DNA from 2 places in the Clostridium sp. TJA020 genome. Region 2 is predicted to be linked to the other one. Evidence: a T-box and tRNA genes for the amino acid it is inferred to sense, from the RefSeq annotation. Region 2 holds a T-box; the other holds one or more tRNA genes.

Region 1 (9,364 bases), on a different contig from region 2:
AAATATAAATGGATTTCTCGCTGTATTATTTGAAGCAAATACGGCTACTCCATTTCCTTCAGGTGATACATTTATATTTATTTCATTAATAGTATTTAAATTTAAATTTTCAAAAGCTTTTGCTAGGTTTATACTAATATATCTGCCTACTTCAGATGAATTTATTCTATAACTTATACAGCTATTTTCTATATTATTTCCACATTCTCTTATTTCAACATTTATTTTTATTAACATAGAATTTGTGCACCTTAGACTATCAAGATATAAATATAATCTAAATACATCCCTATTTAATTGATTAAATTCTAAATTAACATTAAATCTTAAATAAAATGATCCTTTAACAGTTGAACATACACAATTATTTCTTTGACAAATGACTATTAATTTATCTTGTACATCTCTAATTTCTCCATTTAAATACTGTTTTTCTTCAATAGGAGTAATTTTAAATTGCATAATTTAGCCTCCCCTTTTAATATAAAGTACACTATTTTTTAAAATATTCCTTTATATCAATATATTAAAATATTAAGAGAAGGTTAAAATAAAATTTAAAATACTACAATTTCTGTTTGTTCTATAGCTTTTTCTACTAATTCATCTACATTTAGGCTTTCTTCTGATTTTTTTATATATTTAACTACTGGTTTTGTTTTTGGATGCTTTGGTACAAATATAGTACAACAATCCTCATATGGAAGTATTGATGTTTCATAAGTTCCTATTTCTCTTGCTATATCCATTATGTCACCCTTATCCATTGTTATAAGAGGTCTAAATACTGGTCTATCAGCAACTTCAGTACTAACAGTAAGCCCTTCCATAGTTTGACTTGCAACTTGACCTATGCTTTCCCCACTTGATATACATTGAATTCCCTCTTTTTCTGCCATCTTACAAGCAACTCTCATCATAAATCTTCTCATTATAATAGTTAATTCATCTTCTGGACAATTATTTATTATTTCCATTTGAATATCAGTAAATGGAACTATAAATAGTCTAACCTTTTCTGTATACTCACTTAATATTTTTGCAAGCTCTTTTACTTTATCCTTTGCTCTCTCTGATGTGTATGGATGACTATGATAGTAAATGTAATTAAGTTCAACTCCACGTCTCGCCATTAAATAACCAGCTACTGGAGAATCAATTCCTCCTGATAACATAAGCATTGTACTACCATTTATTCCATAAGGAAGTCCTCCTACTGCCTTTATTCTATCTGCATTAGTATATATATAAGCTTTATCTCTTATCTCTACATTAACTAAGCACTCAGGATTTTTAACATCAACTTCCAAACTATCTTCATATATAGAAAGAACATATGCTCCTATTTCTCTTGATATATCCATAGACGTTCCTTTAAAACTCTTATTAGCTCTATTAGTTTGAATTTTAAATGTATTTGGTTCTGATTCTTTAATTTTCTTTAAAACCTCTTCCTTAATAGCATCCATATCTCTTTCAACTTGTGTCACTACACATATTTCTGCTATTCCAAATACTTTTCTTATTCTTTTAATTCCTTCTTCTATATTATCTATTTTAATAAAATATCTATTTTGATCATTTAATATTTCAAAATCTAATCCTTTAAGCTTCTTCTTTATATTATCTCTTAACCTTTTCTCAAACTTATTTCTGTTAAGTCCTTTTAAAAATATTTCAGATGCATATTTCACTAATATAAGTTTACTCATCTTTTTATCCTCCTTAAAAATGATAATGACCTTTTTAAATTATTTATAACTATATCAATTTCTTCTTTTGTGTTATCTTCACTAAAAGAAAATCTTACTCCACCTTCAGCATCTTTATCACAAAGACCAATTGCTTTTAAAACATAACTTCCACTTGCTATATTAGTCTTTGATGTACAAGCAGATCCAGTTGAAACATATATGTTATCTTCTTCTAACATATGAAGTAACACTTCAGCTCTTACCCCTTTAAATGTAATATTTAATATATATGGAGAGTGTTTTTCATCATTAGGACTATTTATATAAATATTATCTATTTCTTTTAATTTATTTATCATATACGTCTTTAACTCTAGAACATTCTCATAATTTTCTGATATATTACTACAAGATATTTCACACGCCTTTTTAAGTGCAATTATTCCTGGAATATTATGAGTGCCAGCTCTTAATCCACTTTCTTGGCTTCCTCCATGTATTAAAGAATTTGGTCTTATTCCTTTTTTTAAATATAAAAAGCCAGTTCCCTTAGGACCATGAAATTTATGTCCTGTTGTAGTTAGGATATCTATATTCATTTTCTTAACATCTATAAAAAATTTTCCATAAGCTTGAACTGCATCAACATGAAATTTCGCTCTACTACTCTTTTCTTTTATAAGTTTTCCTATTTTTTGTATATCTTGAATAGAACCAATTTCATTATTTACAAACATTATAGATATAAGTACTGTATCTTTGTTTATTGAATCTTCTAATTGCTTTAAAGAAATCATTCCATCTTTATCAACATCTAAATATGTAACATTAATACCTTTTTTCTCTAAATCCTCATATACTTTAAGAACTGAATGATGTTCAAATTTAGTTGTTATAACATGATTTCCGCTCTTTGGTATACCTTTTATAATTAAATTATTTCCTTCACTTGCACCAGAAGTAAAATAAATTTCGTCTTTATTTGCATTTATAGTACTAGCTATGTATTCTCTACATTCATCTAACTTTTTTTCTGATTTTATTCCTATCTTATGTAAAGATGATGGATTACCATAATATTTTTCCATTGCATCTCCCATAACTTCAATTACTTCCTTATAAGGTTTTGTAGTTGCAGAATTATCTAAATAAATCTCCAAAGTAATACCTCCTTTTTATTAGTATTTACCTTTAAAATAAACTTAATTCCAAATTATATTCTTAGTATTCCTATATGTTTACTATGATTTAACTTTATTGATATAATATCAGCTTTTTCTATTTTTTTAAAGTAATATTTTCATTTTACTTTTTTCAGTAATGTGATATCTTATTTTTAGGAGATGATATCATGAATAATAAAACTAAAATTTCAAATAATAATTCAAAAACTTTAATTTGTCCTATTTGTGGAGATATTATGAATGAAGACTTATATGCTTATGATAATTCAAAGATAGAAAAGATTAATTTTAAATGCCCTACTTGTGGTCATAAAGAAGTAAAAATTATATAATTTTATAAATTAGTTGACAAAGTGTTTATTTAGGAGTATAGTTAACCTACTGAATGATTTAAATAAATATCGCGGGATGGAGCAGTTGGTAGCTCGTCGGGCTCATAACCCGAAGGTCGTAGGTTCAAGTCCTGCTCCCGCAACCAAAAAAAAAGCTAGTTAGATTTCTAACTAGCTTTTAAGTTTAATTAAAATTTTATTTTTAATTGAAGTCTTCTTTAACTTATATTTTCTTTAATTATTTATTCCATAAACTCTGGAAGGTGCTCCATCTCCAGATTTTATTTTTAATGGTGCTATTATTATCTTAAAATTACCATTTATTTTATCTAATCCACAAAGGTTTTCTATTATAAGCTTATTATTTTTCAAAAGATTTTTATGATTTATTAACTTTTCATCATCTTCACAATCAATAGATATACAGTCCACCCCTATGCCTTTTAATGTTCTTATGTTACTAAGAAATCTTGATGCTTCATAAGATAATCTAGGATAATTTAAAAAATATTTTTTATCATTCCAATATTTTTCATATCCTGTATTTAATATTAAATACTCACACTCTTCTATTTCCTCTTTATACTTTAAAATAAACTTTAAGTCTATTATATTTCTTTCTTTGCAATTTATCATATATGCTCTTCCTATAAAGTCTTCTACATTAAAAGAATCTAAGGATTTCCCATCACTAAATACGTGCCTTGGAAAATCCATATGAGTTCCAGTATGTGATGATAAAGATATTTTTAATACATTGTATCCCTCCTTATCTATTGTACTTAATTCTTTTTTAAAATATCCTTCTTCTTCTGAATAAGAAGTCATATTATCTTCTAAATAATGTGTTAAATCATATATTTTCACTTTAATCACCTTTTCATTTTGATATTTTTATTTAATCTTTATAGATGCTTTAACTATATATTTAAAATAATAATTACTATTTTAAATTACTCTATCTATTATTAACTTAATTCACTCCTTTAATATATTCAGGAAAATTTCTTAACTTAGATACATAACCTATTCTATAAATGATGTTCTTGCTAACTCAACATATAAATAAAAAAATTATATTCGTATTTTAAATTACATTTTCTCCAGTCTATATGATAAAAAGTTTATAGCTATTTGTATTTTAATACGATTATTTTAATACGATTATTTAAATCCAACTATATACTATAATTATTTTTATAAGCTTTAATCACCATTAAATTTTACCACTTATTAACTTATATTTCATTTAATGTTTGAAATTTATTGACATTATAAACCTGTAATATTACAATAAGCTTGTCAATAAAATATTATTTTATGTGCTAGGGGTGCCTTTGTGGCTGAGAAATGCTTATATATTAGCATTAACCCTTTAACCTGATCTGGATAATACCGGCGTAGGAAAGCAAAAGACTCAGTTCTTTTACGTCCTTCTAGCACAAATAGGAGGTTTTTTTTATGGAATTTTTAAATGATTGGGGAGAAAGATTTACAAATCTTTATACAAATATCCCAGAAAAATTTAGGACAATTTTAGAAAGTCCTATGTCTATACTAACTATAATCGCTTGTTTGGTTCTATTCTTTGCTTTATTTAAATTTAGAAAAATTAAATTAAATGCAAGAATAATGACCAATATAGCTATCGCCTTAGCACTTTCTACAATTCTTAATGTTTTTAGACTATATAGATTTCCTCAAGGAGGAAGTATAACTTTAGGCTGTATGGTACCAATACTTATAATAGCATTTGCTTATGGTAAAGAAATAGGTTTTTTAACTGGATTTCTGTACGGAATAATTAATTTATTCACTGATCCATATATAATACATCCAATTCAAATGCTTTTTGATTATCCATTACCATCACTAGCTATGGGACTTGCTGGAATAAATTATTTCAGAAAAAATCATAGATTGCTAGGTGTCTTTGTAGCATTTCTTACAAAATTTTTATGTCACTTTATATCAGGAGTCGTGTTCTTTGGTTCATTTGCACCAGCTGAAATGGGTGCGTTATTATATTCAGCAGTAGTAAATCTTCCTTTAGTTGGAGCTGAAATGATAATATGCATGATTATTTTAAAACTTATTCCAACAAGTAGATTATTAAGAACCTTAAACCCCGAGTTTACTGATAATTCAATAAAAGCTGTATAAAAAAATGAGAAGTTATTTTAAAATAACTTCTCATTTTAACTATAATTAAAATTTATTTACACTTATCTAATATCATATCAGCTAAGTTATGAGCTAGATTATCTATTTCTTCTTGATCTTCACCTTCTAGCATAACTCTAACTAATGGTTCTGTTCCTGAAGGTCTTATTAAAACCCGTCCTCTTCCATCCATTAATTTTTCCATTCTTTCTATTTCAGCTATTATTTCAGCATCCTTTAAGTAAATATCTTTTTTATCATTAGGTACTGTTGCATTTACTAAAACTTGAGGAAGCTCTCTCATAATTGAACATAACTCACTTAAAGTTTTATTGCTTCTCTTTAATATTGATGCAACTTGTAATGCAGTAACTAATCCATCTCCTGTTGTATTACATTCTAAGAATATAATATGACCTGATTGCTCTCCACCAATTACGTATCCCTTATCTAGCATTTCTTCTAATACGTATCTATCTCCAACTTTAGTTTTTACAGTTTTTATTCCTAATTCTTTACAAGCAATATCTAGTCCTAAATTACTCATAACTGTAACTACTAAAGTGTCTTCTTTAAGTCTTCCTATTTCTTTTAAATATTTAGCACATAAAGTTAATATAAAATCTCCATTAACTAAATTTCCCTCTTCATCAACAGCTAAACATCTATCTGCATCTCCATCAAATGCGAATCCAACATCACAACCCTTTTTAACCACATATTCCATAAGTTCTTCTGGATGAGTTGATCCACAATTTTCATTTATATTTGTTCCATCTGGATTATCATTTATAACATAAACTTCTGCTCCTAAATCTCTAAAAGCTTGCACAGCTGCTTTATATGCCGCTCCATTTGCACAATCTAATGCTATTTTTAATCCTGAAAGATTTACTGCTGTTGTACTTTTTGCAAACTCAATATAATCTTCTAAAGCTGAAACTTCTACTCTTTCCCTTCCAAGTGCTGTTCCTACTGGACTTGGTACTCCTTCAAAACCTGATTCTATTACTCTTTGTATTTCATCTTCAAGTTCATCAGAAAGCTTGTAACCTTTGTTGTTAAAGAATTTTATACCATTATATTCTACTGGGTTATGTGAAGCTGATATCATAACTCCAGCATCTGCTCCATACTCTCTAGTTAAGTGTGCAACTGCTGGTGTTGGTATAACTCCAAGCACAACTGCTTCTGCTCCAACAGATAATATACCAGCAACTAATGCAGCCTCTAACATATCTCCTGATATTCTAGTATCTTTTGCAACTAATATTTTTGGTTTATGAGCGCCTTCTGTTAATACATAAGCTCCAGCTCTTCCTAAATTATATGCAAGTTCAGCAGTAAGTTCTGTATTTGCTACTCCTCTTACTCCATCAGTTCCAAACATTCTACTCATAAAAATTTACCTCTTTCTGTTCTTTTAAGTTAACTATTTTTAACTTTTCTACTACTATATTATATTTGTTTCATTATTTATTGACAACTTTTTCATTATTAATTCTATCTAAAATAATTTTATATCCGTCACTTCCATAATTTAAACATCTATTTACTCTACTTATAGTAGCAGTACTAGCTCCTGTTTCTTCTGCAATTTCTGTATAAGTTTTCTTTTCTTTCAATAACTTAGCTACCCATATTCTTTGAGATAAGCTTTTTAATTCAGTAATTGTTGCTATATCTTCAAAAAACTTATAACATTCATCCTTATTTTCTAATTTTAATATACATTCAAAAAGTAACTCTATATCCTCACCTTTTATCTTTGAATTTAGTGTACTCATAATTTCTCCTCCGTACTTTATAAATATACCCTATATTATATCATCTTTAATTTAATAATTCACAACTTTATTACACAAAAGAATTTACATTATTTATCATAAAAATCTTCTCTTTTAAAATTATCTTTTTTATTTATCTCTCTAATTTTATCATAAACTATTTTAGTTGGAACTAACCATACCTCACCAGTTCCCCTATAAACATTTAAAAATCCTTCTCCACTTGCTACACTTCCTATCATTGAAGTTGCAGACTTTTCTACTGAAAACTTTATATTTCCACTTCTTAAAATTGCAAAACTACCATCAATTTTTAAAGTATCATTATTTAATCTACAAACAAAAACTTCATTTTCTGGTACAGGAAGTTCTAATGCAACAATTCCACTTCCATAAACTTTTGTTTGAAATAAACCTTCTTCTCCAAAAAGTACAGCAGAAAATGTTTTTTGACCAGTTGCTTCTAAATAAACCTCTTCTTCACTTGCCAAAAACATTCCATCATCTATTATTATCTCATCATCTTGAAGTTCTATAAGTGCATAATGTTTAAAAGATGGCTCTAAAAAAATTTCTCCACTACCTTCATATGTAGGCTTGAACATTTCCTCCCCTGTCAATTTGCTTGATATAAATTTTTTTGATATACCAATTAAACCTCCAGTTTTATTTATTATATTTATGTCACCTTTCATGTAACTTAAAGCTCCACTTTCTACTTTAACACGACTTTCATTTAATATTATTCTTATTTGTTTTAATTTAATTCCACTTTTTTTCATAATATTTAAATCAAAAGCCGTATCTACATCAACAGCACCATTTAACTCATCATATTCTAAAACTTGAAACCTAGAATCATTTGTCATCTGAGCTATCATAGTTAATTGATTTTCAAAATTTAAGCTTGTCCTCATAATAACCTCCAATAATTAGGTATTATGTATCTAAAAAAGAGATACATCTACATTATAGACATATCTCTTTTTTTTATTCAACGGATTAATAAATTAATATCTATTCTCAAAACTAAATTAATTAATAAACTTTAGCTTCTTCTTCACCATTTAATACTCTTATAGCACCTTGTGCTAAAGCTAATAATTCATCTTCTCCTGGATATGCTTTAACTTCTGAAATCCAATCTACTCTCTTGCTTATATCTCTTACAACTTCTTCTGAGTAAGCTATACCACCAGTTAAAATTATCTTATCTACTTTTCCTTCTAATACTGTTGCCATTGCCCCTACTTCTTTTGCTACTTGATATATAAATGCATCGTATATTAATTTAGATTCCTTATCCCCTTTAAAAGCTGCATCTCTAACATCTCTAAAATCATTTGTATCAAGGTAAGCTACACATCCACCTTTACCTACTAACTTAGTATAAACTTCTTTCTCACTGTATTTTCCACTAAAACACATTTTTATAAGATCACCTGATGGAACTCCACCTGCTCTTTCTGGTGAAAATGGACCATCTCCATCTAATGCATTATTTACATCAACAACTCTACCATGTTTATGAGCTCCAACGGATACTCCTCCACCCATGTGTACAACTATTAAATTTAAATTTTCATATCCTTTTCCACTTTCTTTTCCAAATCTTTTAGCTACTGCTTTTTGATTTAATGCATGAAATTTACTTTTTCTTGGTAGTTCTGGTACACCTGAAATTCTTGCTACATCATCTAATTCATCTACAACAACAGGATCAACTATAAAAGCTGGTATATTTAATTCTCCGGCAATTTCCTTTGATAATATTCCACCTAGATTTGAAGCATGTGGTCCTTGAACTCCAATTTTTAAATCCTCTGCTAATTGATCTGTTACTTTATAAGTACCACCTGGAATTGGTTTAAGCATTCCACCTCTACCAACTACGGCATTTAATGTATTTATATCAAAGTTCTTTTCTTTTAATACATTTAATATAACTTCTTTTCTAAAATCTAACTGATCAAATATTGTAGCATATTTTGCTATTTCATCTGATGAATGTCTCAAAGTTTCTTCTAATACTTCTCTTTCATCTTCATAAACTCCAATTTTAGTTGAAGTTGACCCTGGATTTATAATTAATAATTTATATGACATCTATTACTACCTCCCAATAAATTCTACTTTAATGATTCAGCAACTAATGCTGCTAATGCTATTGAATTAACTTTTGTTTCAAATGAATCTGCTCTTGA
Region 2 (9,364 bases):
TAAGAACTGAGTCATCTATAAGAAAGTTTTGTCCTAAGCTCTTCGAAAATTTAAAATTGTACTTTTTTACAAGTTCTTGAGTTTTATAATCTTTTATTTCCATATTAAATTTCTCCTATTTCTTTTTCTACTTTTTGCATAGCCTTTGCAAATTCTTCTTTGTCTATTCCGTAATTGTTTAGTCTAGATAGCATTTGTTTAGCATTTCCATATCCTATTCCAAGTTCTTTACCTAAAGCCATTCTTCTATCCTTAGCCTTTTCATCAGCTGCAAGTTTAAAATAAAACATATCCTCCATACCATATTCATTATGCTTTTCTTCTAGCGTAACCTTTGCACCTTCTAAGGCTCTTATTATAACATCTGGACATGCGTTTTCTACACCTATATCTCCATCTTTTAATCCATCCTCTTGAGCTATATATGCATGCTTTATTCCTTTTACTCTCTTTGCAATTATGTTACGTATCTTCTCTCCAGCAAAATCTGGATCAGTTAAAACTATAACTCCCTTTCTTTTTTGAGCTTCTTTTATTCTATCTATAACCCTTTTATTTATTCCGAATCCACCAACAGCAATAAGTTCAGCATCTACAGCTTTCTTTACTGCATCTATATCATCTCTACCTTCAACTACTATAACTTCTTTTATAATTTTCTTATCCACAAGCTTTACTTCCTTTCGCTAATCATTTATTCTTAGCACTCATATATAAATAATTTACATATATATATACATCATGTCAAATAATAATACATAACTATTATATACAAAAAAATAAGAGATAACTAATCTGTTATCTCTTTAAAATCAAACTATTCACCCGGATAAGATACTATATAAACATCTACTCCATATTTTCTTCCCCATTGATTACATTCTGATGAACTATTTAAATAAACATCTATTATATTTCCTTTTATAGCCCCACCAGTATCTGACGCTCTAGCATATCCATAACCTTCTACATATACTAAGCTTCCTAAAGGAATAACTCTTGGGTCTACTGCTATTGTACTAACTCCACCAGGGTTGTACACAGGAGCAACACCAGTTGCAGTAGTACTATGACCAGAATATGCTGTTGCTTCCATAACTAAGTGTTTCTTATATTGTACTGAATCACCTCTATTTGGTATATAATTAACTGGATTCTTTGTACCTTGTACAACCACTGCATTAACAGGAGTTGCAACAACTTTACTACTTACCTCTTTCTTTGAAGCTTCTTTTCCATCTTTATATACTATTTCGTAAGTAACCTCTTGCTTTCCGTTTTTACCTTCAGCTTCAATTCGTTTCTTACCTTTCTCAAGGCTTTCATCACTCTTAGTTACTGTATCATAAGGTATTGCCTTTTGTTCTGTAACCTTCTTGCTTTCTACCTTAACAATACTAACATCCATATTTTCTGTAATTGGAGTATTTAGTTCTGGTTTAACTTCATCTATACCATCTACATATTCTACTCCTTGTTTTTTAAGTTGATCATTACTAGTTAATAAAACATCTTCAATATTGTCTTCTGCTGAATAAATTTTAACATCTTTATCTGCAAACTTAATATTGATCGGCACAGCTTTATCAACTGCAATCTCCTGACCTTCTTTAATTTTGGATTCTAAGGATGGTTGCACCTTATCATAATTTGATAAACCTATTCCTTTATCTTGCAACGCATCTTTAACAGTCCCTTTATATGTGATAAATGTTTCTTCTTTTCCGTCAATACTTAATTTAACTGTCTTTCTCATTGTAGCAACTGTAGTGGCTACTATGACTACAGCAATAGCTGCAGTTAATATCACTATTTTTGCCTTCGGACCGTTAGAAAAACTTTTCTTCATAAAAGTTTTAAATTTTTCTACCATTGATTTCCCTCCTTTGGCAAGAGTGTCTTTTGCATTATACTTAGTTTTTAGTACCTTGTCAAATCTACACTCTCTTGCTTACTAGCGCTAAACCTTGAAAATGCAGTGCTATGCATATATTTTTTTTATTATAATTTAGCACTAAATGAGTTCCCTGCGTCCATGGTATATTGTTTAAGTATCTCCGAGAATTAATTGTAAATTAATTCCATTTAAGTTTACATTATTTTTCCTTATTAATCAAGTTGTAAAAATTGTTATTAAGCTCAATATTTAACTCTTCTGGATTCATGCTTCTTATTTCTGCTATTTTCTCTATAACTTCTTTTATATAATCAGATCTGTTTCTCTTTCCTCTATTTGGTACTGGAGCCATAAATGGAGCATCAGTTTCTACAAGCATTCTGTTAACTGGAATTTCTTTTGCAACCTCTACTATTTTTTTTGCATTTTTAAATGTAACAACACCAGTAAAACCTATGTAATATCCTAATTTTATACATTCTTTTGCAAACTCTACACTTCCTGAAAAACAATGAACTACACCCTTAACTTTTGGAAATTCTTTCATTATATATAATGTGTCTTTATGTGCATCTCTATCATGTATTATTACAGGTAAATTTAATTCTTCTGCAAGTTTCATTTGTTTTCTAAATACATCTTGTTGAACTTCTTTTGGAGGATTTTCTTCCCAATAATAATCTAATCCAATTTCACCAACAGCAACTATTTTTTCATTTGACTTTATTAAATCTCTTAATTCTTTTAATACTTTATCTGTTAATTCATTAGCATTTTCAGGATGAATTCCTAATGCGCCATATATAAAATCATATGTTTGTGTAAGCTTATAAGTTACTTCTATACTTTCATATGAAGAAGCACAGTTTAAAATTCCAATAACCCCATTATTTTTTAATTCATTTAAAATTTCTTCTCTATCTACATCATAATCCTCAGAATCATAATGTGCATGTGTATCAAATATTTTGTATTTATTATCCATTAATAGCAAATCTCCCTCTTTTAAAATTTTATTACATATATTATTATACAATATAAGCACTTTGAAAAAATATATACATTAGTGAAAGGATTTGAAACACATGAAAAACACGCAATTAATAAATATAATAAAATCATCATTGTTGTTCAAAGATTTTGAATTTGAAGAAATAGAAGCGATTATATCAGACCCTTTAGTATCAATAAAGAAATACTCTAAAGAAGAAGTTATATTTTTTAATAATGATATTTGCAATAATTTAAGCATAGTAATATCTGGTGTAGTTGAAATTCAACAAAATGATGAAAATGGAAATGTTTTAATTGTTTCAACCCTTGAAGCTTCTAATATGTTTGGTGAAAATTTATTATTTGGAAACAAGAATACTTATCCTATGGATGTAGTTAGTAAAAATAATAGTTTAATTCTTCATATAAATAAAAAGAAAATAACTTCTTTACTTCAAGAAAACCAAAAATTATTATTAGCATTTTTAGCACTATTATCTAACAAGGCACTATTATTAAGTCAAAAATTAAAACAAGTGTCATCAAAATCATTAAGAGCTATGATTTGTGAATTTTTATTGATTGAATCAAAAAAACAAAATAGTAATATAATAAACTTAAATATGACAAAGCAAGCTCTAGCAAACTCCTTCGGAGTTCAAAGACCTTCATTATCTAGAGAATTAATCAGAATGAAAAATGAAGAAATAATTGACTATGATAGAAAAACAATTAAAATATTGAATTTCGACAAAATAACAATCTAATTTTATTAATATTTTCATTATTATTTATTTAGAATAATTATCATTTAATATTTTATTATATATTTTGACACAAAACTGACATATTACTAAGTTATTATTTAATTGTAAAGTAGTTAAAGCATTATTATTTACCCCTTATAACCATCTTAATTGATTGGTTCCTAGAATATCTAGTCCCCCTATTTTAGATATTCTAGGATTTTTTTATATTTTATTTTCTTTTAATTTTTTTATTTCATCTATAATATTTTTCCTATCTATTAATTCAAATAATGATTTATATGATTTTATAATAGATGTTTTCCTTACGTTTATTAAATTCCACTCTCCACCACTTACTTCAAAATTATCTTTTATCTTTTTTGATGTTTCTGGTAAAAATGGCTCTAATACATTCGCTAAATTTATAATACTTTCAACCTTTGGATTATTTTTTTTATTTTCTTCCTTTATATATGCAAAAATTTGCCTAATTGCAGACTTAAATTTACATTGTTCTATTTTCTCTCCAACACTAAAATATAAATCCAACATTTTATCTCTTTCTATATTATCTAAATAAGAAAAATCACTTGTTTTTATTGTTTTTTTATAGAGACTATCTAATTCAAAAACTAAATCTCTATTATTTAAATTTATAAAATCTCTCCATTTAAAATCTGTTATAGTCTCTTCAGGTCCATTATTTATTAAATAATATCTTAATGAATCTACATTGTATTTTTCTAATATTTCATCTACCCAAATGGCCCAATTTTTATTTGTAGAAAAATCTTTACCTTCAAGTTTTAAATGTTCACTAGAAACTATAGTTATATTTGGATTTTTAAAACCTAATGCTACTAATATTCCAGGAAAAATTATTGTGTGAAATGGTATATTATCCTTTCCATGAACTAAATAAACTTTACTATCCTCACTATCCCAGTAATCAGATAACTTATTATCTAATTTATTTTCTATACATTTGCTTGTTGCAGTTAAATATCCCATAAGAGCTTCAATCCAAACGAATATCTTTTTATTTGAAAAACCTTTAAAAGGTACATCTATCCCCCAATCAATTTCTTTTGTTATAGATCTATCTCTTAATCCTTCATCTAAATATCTTTTTGTTATTGTTTCAGCATTTTTTCTCCAGTCATTTTGTTTTATAAATATTCTTTTTACATCATTTTCTAATTTTGAAAGTGAAAATATTAAATTCTTATCATTATTTTCATAAACTTCTTCATATATATAACCACTTTCATATAATTTTTGTATGAATTTTTTTACATTTTCCTTATGATATTTAGTATCCGTATTGGTAAATAAATCAAATGAAAAATTTAATTTATTAAAACATTCTATAAATTCATCATTATATTTTTTAAGTGTATCTTCTGGTGTTATTCCAAGTTCTAAAGCCTTTAACTTTACTGGTCTACCATGTGCATCACTGCCCGATATAAATACTACATTATCTCCCATCATTCTATGATACCTTGCTAATATATCCCCTGGAAGAAAAACTGCTATCCGTCCTAAATGCAACTTTCCATTAGCATATGGCCACGCATTACCTACTACTATATTCATTTTCTCAAACCCCTTCCTATTTTATACAAAAAGAAGCCAACCTTATACAAGCTGACTTCCTATCTAGTGTTTTTTTATTTATCTTACTATACTTCCAGTTGGTAAGTTATCTCCTGGATTAACTAAGTTTAATATACTATCATCGTCATTTGATGCAGCAATTATCATACCTTGTGATAATTCACCTCTTAACTTAACAGGTTTTAAGTTTGCAACAAGTACAACATTTTTTCCTATTAAATCTTCTGGTTTAAAGTGTTTTGCTATTCCTGAAACTACCTGTCTAACTTCTCCACCTAAATCAACTTTTAATTTAAGTAATTTGTTAGCTTTCTTTATTGGCTCACACTCTAAAACTTTAACTACTCTTAAATCTATTTTTTCAAAATCTTCTATTGTTATTTCTTCTTTAATTGGTTGCATTTCTTTAACGTCTTCTTTAACTTCTTCTTTTTTAGAATTAGCCTCTATTTGAGCTTTTCTTAACTCTTCAAGTTCAGCAAGCTTTTTATCAACATCTATTCTTGGGAATAAACTATCTCCTTTTTTAACATTTGTTCCAGGAGCAGTTCCATCAAATCCTTCTAATGAATTCCAATCAGTTGCTGTAACAGCTAATTGTTCATTTATTTTTTCTGAAGTTGTTGGTAAGAATGATGATAATAAAACTGAAGTAAATCTTAAAGCTTCTGCTAAATTATAAAGAACTGTTCCAAGTCTCTCCTTTTTATCTTCATCCTTTGCTAATATCCATGGAGTTGTTTCATCAATATACTTATTAGCTCTTCTAACTAATTCAAATACATTTTCTAAAGCTTCAGGAAGCTTTAATGCATCTATTGATTCTGAAACCTTCTTTGGAGTTTCTAATGCTAAGTTAATTAGCTCATCATCTACATCTTCCTTACCTACTGGTGCTGGAATAACTCCATCAAAATATTTTTCTATCATTGCAACTGTTCTTGAAAGTAAATTTCCAAGGTCATTACAAAGATCTGAATTTATTTTCTTTATAAATATTTCGTTGTTAAATAATCCGTCTGCTCCAAATGGTATTTCTCTTAATAAGTAATATCTAACAGCATCTACACCAAAGTTTTCTACTAATGTAACTGGATCAACTACATTACCTTTTGATTTACTCATCTTTCCACCATCAACAAGTAACCATCCATGACCAAATATTTGTTTTGGTAATGGTAAATCTAAAGCCATTAACATTATTGGCCAATAAATTGTATGGAATCTTAATATATCCTTGCCTATTAAGTGAACATCTGCTGGCCAGTATTTATCAAATAATTCTGTGTTATTGCTTCCATATCCTAATGCAGTTATATAGTTTGATAATGCATCAATCCATACATAAACAACATGCTTTTCATCAAATGTTACTGGAACTCCCCAATCAAAGCTAGTTCTTGAAACACAAAGATCTTGTAATCCTGGTTTTAAGAAGTTATTTAACATTTCATTTTTTCTAGATTCTGGTTGTATGAAATGTGGATGTTCTTCTATATATTTAATTAATCTATCAGCATATTTGCTCATTTTGAAGAAATAAGCTTCTTCTTTTGAAGTTTCAACTGGTCTTCCACAGTCTGGGCACTTTCCATCTACTAATTGACTTTCTGTCCAAAATGATTCACATGGAGTACAATATAACCCTTCATATGAACTCTTATATATATCTCCTTGATCATATAATCTTTTAAATATTTTTTGAACTGCTTCCACATGATAATCATAAGTTGTTCTTATAAACTTATCATAACTTATATTCATCATGCTCCAAAGGTCTTTTATTCCAGCAACTATTTCATCTACATGCTCTATAGGTTTTATACCTTTTTCTTCAGCTATTCTTTGAATTTTTTGACCATGTTCATCTGTTCCTGTTAAGAACATTACATCATATCCTGTTAATCTCTTAAATCTTGCTATTGCATCAGCTGCAACTGTTGTATAAGTGTTACCTATATGTAACTTCGTTGATGGATAATATATAGGTGTAGTAATATAATATGGTTTCTTACACATCTTAAAATCCTCCTTTATTTATATAAATATATCTTTTACTATAAAAAAACCTCTATGCATAATGCATAGAGGCGTTATATACGCGTACCACTCTATTTCTCCTTTGCCTCACGACAAAAAACTCAATAGGTAATAAAATTTACCTTACAATATAACGGTTGTTCCCGTATCCTTCTAACTCTCTAAGCTCAAAGGATGTGCTCCAAGGCCATATTCATAAAAGTCTATAACACTAGCTTTCAGCAAATTGCTAGCTCTCTTTAGATACATACTTTTACTACTCTTCTTTTCATAGCATTTATCTTTAATTTTAATATTTTAAATATATAATATTCTATATATTTTTATATGTCAATTGTTTTTAAATTGTAATCTTTATTAATAAAATTATTTACTTCTATGTGTTATAATATTTAAAAATCTATTTTGGGGGTTTTAATTATGAAGTTAAACGTGCATAGGGTTGGTTTACGTAATATAAAAACAGCTCTTGCGGTTACTGTTTGTATGATTATATTTCAATTTCTAGGACGAGAAAACGCATTTTATGCATGTATTGCTGCTGTTATTTGTATGAAGGATACAGTCTCAAGTTCCTTTACCATGGGTAAAAATAGACTTATCGGCACTATAATTGGTGGTATATTTGGTATGTTAATTATATTTATTATGATTAAATTTACCTTCTTATATGATTATAGCGCATTTATAACTGGACTTGGTATAGTTGCTGTAATTTACACTTGTAACCTTTTTAATAAACCAGGATCAGTTACAATTGCATGTATAGTACTTATAGGTATAATGATTAATTATAGTGGACCTCAATCTTATGCTTATGCCATTGGAAGAAGCATAGATACCGCAATAGGTATAATCGTAGCAATACTAATAAATAAATATTTTAATCCACCTGAGGAGAAAGAATAAAGCTATAGTAAAAACTATAGCTTTATTCTTCTTTATAATCTACAACATCAATAATCTCACTCTGATCAACTGGTAATCTATAATTTAGTTTAGGTATTTCTAATTTTAATCTATAATTTTTAAATGATACCTTAAGTGATGATATATCTGAATCTGGAACAAAAAATTCTCTAGAAAATCCATCACCAAATTCTGATACAACCATAGACATATTATAACCATTAGAAAATACTTGCCTTCGATTTATATTTATATATATATAATCATCTTTATAATCTACTTTTATATCTTTTTTATCTATCCCTGGAAATACTCCTTCTATTATATATTTAGATTCATCTTCTTTCATATTTACATTTATAAAATCACCTTCATTAAAAAATTCTTCAATTGAACCAATATTTATATTACTAAAAAACTTAGAAAATGTTTGACTAAATATATTAGAAAAATCTCCTATGTTATTAATAATATTTCTATTTCCTATTCTTCTATTCATAATATCCCTCTTATAAAATTTTTCTTATTATAACTTATTAATATAAATATTATACTGACACATTTTAATTTATATATTAGGTAAGTTATTAATTATTCTAATAAAAAAGTGTGGAAATTATCCACACTTTTAAAAATTAATATATTAATTTTCCACAACTTCATCCACTGGTTTTCCTATAAACTTAACAGCAATTACAAGTACTATTATTGCAACAGGTAATATTATATAAACAGGAACATTTAATCCAGCTGGTATATAACCTAATATTATTGTGGCTCCTGCAACAAACAGTGCATACCACATTTGTGTTTTTACGTGTTCTATATGATCACATCCAGCTCCCATTGATGAAAGTATTGTTGTATCTGATATTGGTGAACAGTGGTCTCCAAATATTGCTCCTGTAAGTACAGCACTTGTACTTAATACTATATAGCTCATATCTGGTGATATTGAATGAGCTAGAGGAATTGCAAGAGGCATAAGTATTCCCATTGTTCCATATGCAGTTCCGGTAGCAAATGATATTACAGCTCCTAATATAAATATAATACTTGGAAGTAAAAATGATGGTATTGATCCAGATAATAATGTAACTAAATATTTAGCAGTTCCCAAATCTTTTATTACTGAACTTAATGACCATGCAAGTAA

Evidence for each region. The T-box of region 2 lies ahead of metG (methionine--tRNA ligase). A T-box ahead of a tRNA ligase gene usually reads a tRNA of that ligase, here a tRNA-Met.
Region 1: it has a tRNA-Met gene. The T-box ahead of metG (methionine--tRNA ligase) is inferred to sense a tRNA for this amino acid. The anticodon was not compared.

Annotation. Positions count from the first base shown of each region.
Region 1 is NZ_JBZEFC010000006.1:85,884-95,247, forward strand. Features, by position in the region: gene AC4FQ1_RS10100 (hypothetical protein) at 1-462, opposite strand, end outside; gene thiI (tRNA uracil 4-sulfurtransferase ThiI) at 558-1,712, opposite strand; gene AC4FQ1_RS10110 (cysteine desulfurase family protein) at 1,709-2,854, opposite strand; gene AC4FQ1_RS10115 (hypothetical protein) at 3,046-3,210, shown strand; tRNA gene AC4FQ1_RS10120 (tRNA-Met) at 3,281-3,356, shown strand; gene AC4FQ1_RS10125 (cyclase family protein) at 3,445-4,077, opposite strand; TPP riboswitch at 4,528-4,634, shown strand; gene thiT (energy-coupled thiamine transporter ThiT) at 4,672-5,373, shown strand; gene glmM (phosphoglucosamine mutase) at 5,426-6,772, opposite strand; gene AC4FQ1_RS10140 (YerC/YecD family TrpR-related protein) at 6,846-7,160, opposite strand; gene AC4FQ1_RS10145 (AIM24 family protein) at 7,250-8,077, opposite strand; gene buk (butyrate kinase) at 8,199-9,266, opposite strand; gene ptb (phosphate butyryltransferase) at 9,290-9,364, opposite strand, start outside.
Region 2 is NZ_JBZEFC010000005.1:57,893-67,256, forward strand. Features, by position in the region: gene rsmA (16S rRNA (adenine(1518)-N(6)/adenine(1519)-N(6))-dimethyltransferase RsmA) at 1-103, opposite strand, end outside; gene rnmV (ribonuclease M5) at 105-656, opposite strand; gene AC4FQ1_RS09145 (resuscitation-promoting factor) at 818-1,873, opposite strand; gene AC4FQ1_RS09150 (TatD family hydrolase) at 2,097-2,882, opposite strand; gene AC4FQ1_RS09155 (Crp/Fnr family transcriptional regulator) at 2,983-3,657, shown strand; gene AC4FQ1_RS09160 (methionine--tRNA ligase) at 3,862-5,238, opposite strand; gene metG (methionine--tRNA ligase) at 5,317-7,278, opposite strand; T-box leader at 7,343-7,580, opposite strand; gene AC4FQ1_RS09170 (FUSC family protein) at 7,720-8,208, shown strand; gene AC4FQ1_RS09175 (Hsp20 family protein) at 8,231-8,707, opposite strand; gene AC4FQ1_RS09180 (Na+/H+ antiporter NhaC family protein) at 8,852-9,364, opposite strand, start outside.